One region of the Pseudomonas sp. GYB4201 genome, then DNA from elsewhere that is predicted to be linked to it. Evidence: predicted binding sites of a transcription regulator. Region 1 holds the regulator's gene; the other holds the start of a gene.
What was found. The regulator sigma-54, encoded in region 1, starts transcription at its own class of promoters, with help from an activator protein. The targets are predictions, from matches to a motif close to ANTGGCATNNANNTTGCTNT.
Positions count from the first base shown of each region.

Region 2: AC0Z2B_RS26885 (CmpA/NrtA family ABC transporter substrate-binding protein) is a predicted target of sigma-54. The motif match lies at 1,696-1,715, and genes of this name have one in related genera.

Region 1 covers NZ_JBWGIG010000005.1:84,413-87,486, forward strand. The annotation lists gene ptsN (PTS IIA-like nitrogen regulatory protein PtsN) at 1-213, opposite strand, end outside; gene hpf (ribosome hibernation-promoting factor, HPF/YfiA family) at 226-534, opposite strand; gene AC0Z2B_RS06380 (RNA polymerase factor sigma-54) at 646-2,142, opposite strand; gene lptB (LPS export ABC transporter ATP-binding protein) at 2,314-3,039, opposite strand; gene lptA (lipopolysaccharide transport periplasmic protein LptA) at 3,039-3,074, opposite strand, start outside.
Region 2 covers NZ_JBWGIG010000039.1:47,160-50,233, forward strand. The annotation lists gene rmf (ribosome modulation factor) at 242-457, shown strand; gene AC0Z2B_RS26880 (quinone-dependent dihydroorotate dehydrogenase) at 561-1,586, opposite strand; gene AC0Z2B_RS26885 (CmpA/NrtA family ABC transporter substrate-binding protein) at 1,747-2,934, shown strand; gene AC0Z2B_RS26890 (ANTAR domain-containing response regulator) at 2,950-3,074, shown strand, end outside.

The DNA of each region.
Region 1 (3,074 bases):
CAGGCGGCAATGGGGGATGGCAATACCGTTGCCAAAACCGGTCGAGCCCAGTTTTTCGCGGGCGACCAGGCTTTCGAACACTACCTGCATCTCAAGGCCCGGGACTTCCCGGGCGATGAGGGTGGCGATGTGTTCGAGTACTTTCTTCTTGCTGCCGCCCGGCGCGTTCACGAGGGAACGGCCGGGGGTCAGGATGTTTTCAAGTCGGATCATGAGGGGGGAGTGTCAGCGGGCGGTCTGGCCTTGCAGCAGACTCTGCTGTTTTTCCTTATGCTTTTTGAGTTGGCGGTCGAGCTTGTCGGTCAGCAGGTCGATGGCCGCGTACATGTCATCATGTTCCGCGTTTGCCACGACTTCGCCACCGGGTACGCGCAGGGTGGCCTCGATTTTCTGTTTCAGCTTCTCGACCTCCATGATGACCTGCACGTTGGTGATCTTGTCGAAATGGCGCTCCAATCGGTCGAGTTTCTCACCGATGTAAGTGCGCATGGCGTCGGTCACAACCAGTTGATGTCCACTGATGTTGACTTGCATACCGCTTTCTCCTTATTGCCAGTGCATAAAGAGACAGGTTGGTTAACCTGCCACTGGAACGCTGTGGCACATCCGGCAAGCCCACTGGCAGCGCGTTGGCGCTGCCAGGATTCACATCAGCCGCTTGCGTTCGCTGGACGGCGCGATCCCTAGGGATTCACGGTACTTGGCGACAGTGCGGCGGGCTACCTGGATGCCTTGTGCCTCCAGTAAACCAGCGATCTTGCTGTCACTCAATGGCTTTTTCTGATTTTCCGCGGCAACCAGTTTCTTGATGATCGCGCGGATCGCCGTGGACGAGCATTCTCCGCCCTCGGAGGTGCTGACGTGGCTGGAGAAAAAGTATTTCAGTTCGTAGATGCCACGTGGGGTGTGCATGTATTTCTGCGTGGTCACCCGCGAAATGGTCGACTCGTGCATGCCCACCGCCTCGGCGATGTCGTGCAGCACCAGCGGCTTCATGGCCTCGTCGCCGTAGTCGAGGAAACCGCGCTGGTGTTCGACGATCTGGCTGGCGACCTTCATCAGGGTCTCGTTGCGGCTCTGCAGGCTCTTGATGAACCAGCGCGCCTCCTGCAACTGGTTGCGCATGAAGGTGTTGTCGGCGCTGGTGTCGGCGCGGCGCACGAAGCCGGCGTACTGCGGGTTGACGCGCAGGCGCGGCACGGCCTCCTGGTTCAACTCCACCAGCCAGCGCTCGTTGTCCTTGCGCACGATGACGTCGGGCACCACGTACTCGGCTTCGCTGGACTCGATCTGCGAGCCAGGGCGCGGGTTGAGGCTCTGCACCAGTTCGATGACCTGGCGCAGCTCGTCTTCCTTGAGCTTCATGCGGCGCATCAGCTGGCTGTAGTCGCGGCTGCCCAGCAGGTCGATGTAGTCGGCCACCAGGCGCTGGGCCTCGCTGAGCCACGGCGTGCGCGGGGGCATCTGGCGCAGTTGCAGCAGCAGGCATTCGCTGAGGTCGCGGGCGCCGATGCCGGCGGGCTCGAACTGCTGGATGCGGTGCAGCACGGCTTCCACTTCGTCCAGCTCGATGTCCAGTTCCGGGTCGAAGGAGTCGCAGATCTCCTGCAGCGTCTCGTCCAGGTAGCCCTGGTTGTTGATGCAGTCGATCAGGGTGACCGCGATCAGGCGATCGGTGTCGGACATGGGCGCCAGGTTGAGTTGCCACAGCAGATGGCTCTGCAGGCTTTCGCCGGCCGACGTGCGGGTAGTGAAGTCCCATTCGTCGTCATCGTTGCTGGGCAGGCTGCTGGCGCTGGTCTGGTAGATGTCTTCCCAGGCGGTGTCGACGGGAAGCTCGTTGGGAATGCGCTCGCTCCACTCGCCGTCTTCGAGGTTGTCGACGGTGGGGGCGGAGGTTTCCTGGTAGCTGGGCTCCTGGATTTCCGGCGTGACCTGTTGCTCGGCCTTGTCGGCCATGGGGTCGCTGTTGTCGAAGTCGTCGCCTTCTTCCTGGCGTTCGAGCATCGGATTGGATTCCAGGGCCTCCTGGATTTCCTGTTGGAGGTCCAGGGTGGAGAGCTGGAGGAGGCGGATGGCCTGTTGCAACTGCGGTGTCATCGTCAGTTGCTGGCCCATTCTTAGGACGAGCGATGGTTTCATGGCAGGGGCTTAACACCTTATTCGCCGGCGCAAAGCGCCATCCACTACGGGCGCCGAGGCTCTCGGCTTTTGTCGTAAGCAAATTATATGCCTGAAACCGAAGTGTTTGCCTAGAGCGACACCGCAATTAATTCGCGGCACGCCCCGGGCAACCAGCCAAACACCTCGCCGTTACAGGCGGAACTCGTGGCCGAGGTAAACCTCTTTCACCAGTTGGTTTGCCAGGATGGTCTCGGCATCGCCTTCGGCGATCAGCTGGCCATCGTTGACGATGTAAGCGGTTTCACAGATATCCAGGGTCTCGCGAACGTTGTGGTCGGTGATCAACACGCCGATACCCTTGTTCTTGAGGTGGTGGATGATCTGCTTGATGTCACCGACCGAGATCGGGTCGACACCGGCAAAGGGTTCGTCCAGCAGGATGAACTTGGGCGCGGTGGCCAGCGCGCGGGCGATTTCCACCCGGCGCCGCTCGCCGCCCGACAGGCTCATGCCCAGGTTGTCGCGGATGTGCGTGATGTGGAATTCCTGCAGCAGGCTTTCCAGCTCCTTCACGCGGCCGGCCTTGTCCAGCTCCGGGCGGGTTTCCAGGATGGCCATGATGTTGTCGGAGACCGACAGCTTGCGGAAGATCGAGGCTTCCTGCGGCAGGTAGCCGATGCCCGAGCGAGCGCGACCGTGCATGGGCTGGTGGCTCACGTCCAGGTCGTCGATCAGCACGCGGCCCTGATCGGCGCGCACCAGGCCGACGATCATGTAGAAGCAGGTGGTCTTGCCGGCGCCGTTAGGCCCCAGGAGGCCGACGATCTGCCCACTTTCGATGGACATGCTGACGTCACGCACCACTTGCCGGCCCTTGTAGGCCTTGGCCAGGTGCTGGGCTTTGAGGATAGCCATTACTTGCCCTGCTGCTGGTCGGTTTTGCTTTTCGG
Region 2 (3,074 bases), on a different contig from region 1:
CCGGCCTTTGAAGCATCCTTTTACTTATGGTCGAGACACCATAATCGTTACGTCCTTATGACAAAACGGTCGTTCACACGGAAGAACGCATTGTTTAGAAATCCCTACAGGCCGCATCGCAATGGTACGGCACCACTGCTCGCCACGCCGGCAGCGAGCATCCAAAACCGGCAGAAAGACTCTGCCCGGCCTCAGACGAGGCCGACGGGACATAACAGTCAACAGACGAGGGCAACACCCTATGAGAAGACTTAAGCGTGATCCGTTGGAACGAGCATTTTTACGCGGATACCAATATGGCATCCATGGCAAATCCCGTGAGCTTTGCCCTTTTACTCTACCGTCAGTTCGTCAAGCCTGGATCAATGGCTGGCGTGAAGGACGCGGCGACAACTGGGACGGTATGACCGGCACTGCGGGTATCCACAGACTCAACGAACTTCACGCGGTCGGCTGACGAGGACGATTTTTCTCTTACATTTTCGTGATCAACCATGCGCGCCCTAACGGGCGGCGGGCGAGAGCCCAGGGGCCCCTTCGAGGGCCCCTTTTTTATGCCTTCAGCCTCGTGGCAGCGCGGCGATGGCGTCCACTGCCTCGCGGATCAGCGCCGGGCCCTTGTAGATGAAGCCCGAGTACAGCTGCACCAGGCTGGCGCCGGCGGCGATTTTCTCGGCCGCGTGCTTGCCTTCGGTGATACCGCCCACGGCGATGATCGGCATGCGCCCGGCCAGCTCGCCGGCCAGCACCTTGACGATGTGGGTGCTCTTCTCGCGCACCGGCGCGCCCGACAAACCGCCCGCCTCGTCACCGTGGGCCAGGCCCTCGACGCCTTCGCGGCCCAAGGTGGTGTTGGTGGCGATGACCGCGTCCATGCCGGAGGCCAGCAGGGCCTGGGCCACTTGCACGGTTTCCTCGTCGCTCATGTCCGGGGCGATCTTGATCGCCACCGGCACGCGCTTGCCGTGCTGCACGGCCAGCACTTCGCGGCGTGCTGCCAGGGCGTCGAGCAGCTGCTTGAGCGACTCGCCGAACTGCAGGCTGCGCAGGCCCGGGGTGTTGGGCGAGCTGACGTTGACGGTGATGTAGCTGGCGTGGGCGTAGACCTTGTCCAGGCAGATCAGGTAGTCGTCGACGGCACGCTCCACCGGGGTGTCGAAGTTCTTGCCGATGTTGATGCCCAGCACGCCCTTGTACTGCGACGCGCGCACCCGGTTCAGCAGGTTGTCGACGCCCAGGTTGTTGAAGCCCATGCGATTGATGATGGCGGTGGCTTCAGGCAGGCGGAAGATGCGCGGCTTGGGGTTGCCCGGCTGCGGGCGCGGGGTGACCGTGCCGATCTCGACGAAGCCGAAGCCCAGCTGGGCGAAACCGTCGATGGCCGCGCCGTTCTTGTCCAGGCCTGCGGCCAGGCCCACCGGGTTGTCGAACGCAAGGCCCATGACGGTCACGGGCAGGCGCGCCGGCGCCTTGGTCAGCAAGCCGTTGAGCCCCAGGCGGCCACCTGCGCCGATCAGGTCCAGGGACAGGTCGTGGGAGGTTTCCGGAGAGAGTTTGAACAACAACTGGCGGGCCAGGTTATACATGGGCAGGCATGACTCGTTGGAAGATCGTCGGGGGCCGGCATTATAGCCACATTTACGCCCCCGTAGCAGCTGCCGCAGGCGGCGTCCGCATCCAGCACCGTCCCGGTGCACTGGCATACCTCTTGCGTCACGTTGGGTACTTTTACACGGACCCCCAACCATGACCGAGCCCCACACCCCCCTGGCCTGGGTGGCCGGCAGCGATGCGCCGGAGAAAACCAGCCTGAACATCGGCTACATGGCCCTCACTGACTGCGCCCCATTGGTGGTCGCCGCCACCCAGGGCTTCGCCCAGCCCCACGGCCTGACCTTGAACCTGCACCGCCAGGCGTCCTGGGCCGGGCTGCGCGACAAACTGTTGAGTGGCGAACTGGACGCTGCCCACAGCCTGTACGGCATGGTCTACGCCGTGCACTTGGGCATCGGCGGCACCCCGGCCAGCGCCATGGCGGTGCTGATGGGCCTCAACCAGAACGGCCAGAGCATCAACCTGTCGCCCACCCTGCAGGCCGTGGGCGTGACCAGCCCCGAGGCACTGGCGCGCCACGCGCACCAGCAAGGTGCACGCCTGACCTTCGCCCAGACCTTCCCCACCGGCACCCACGCCCTGTGGCTGTATTACTGGCTGGCCGCCCAGGGCATCCACCCGCTCGACGACGTCGACAGCGTGGTGGTCCCCCCGCCGCAGATGGTGGCGCACCTGCGCGCCGAGCGCATCGACGGCTTCTGCGTGGGCGAGCCCTGGGCCGCCAGCGCCGTGGACCAGGGCCTGGGCTTCACCCTCAGCACCAGCCAGGCGATCTGGCCCGACCACCCGGAGAAGGTCCTGGCCTGCACCCAGGCCTTCGTCGACCAGCACCCCAACAGCGCCCGCGCCCTGGTCGCCAGCGTGCTGCAGGCCAGCCGCTTCATCGAGCAGAGCCCGGAAAACCTGCGTGGCACCGCGCAGCTGCTCAGCGGCGAGGAGTACCTGGACGCACCATTGACCGCCATCGAGCCGCGCCTGCTGGGCAACTACGATGACGGCCTGGGCCACCACTGGCATGACCCCCACGCCCTGCGCTTCTTCGCCGGCGGCAGCGTCAACCAGCCGTGGCTGTCCGACGCCATGTGGTTCATGACCCAGTTCCGCCGCTGGGGCCTGCTGCGCCATGACCCGGACTACCTGGGCATCGCCCGTCAGGTGCAGCAGACCGCGTTGTACCGCGCGGCCGCCGCCAGTGTCGGGGTGCCGGTGGCCAGCGATGACCTGCGCAGCAGCCAGCTGATCGATGGCAAGGTCTGGGACGGCAGCGACCCTGCCGGCTACGCGCGCAGCTTCGCCCTGCATGCCCTGGCCGATGACTGACGGGAGACGACCACTATGCTGCGTATCCTGTTGATCAACGACACCCCGCGCAAGGTCGGGCGCCTGAAGTCGGCGTTGGTGGAAGCCGGTTTCGAGGTGATCGACGAGTCGGGCCTGACCATCGACCTGCCGGCACGCGT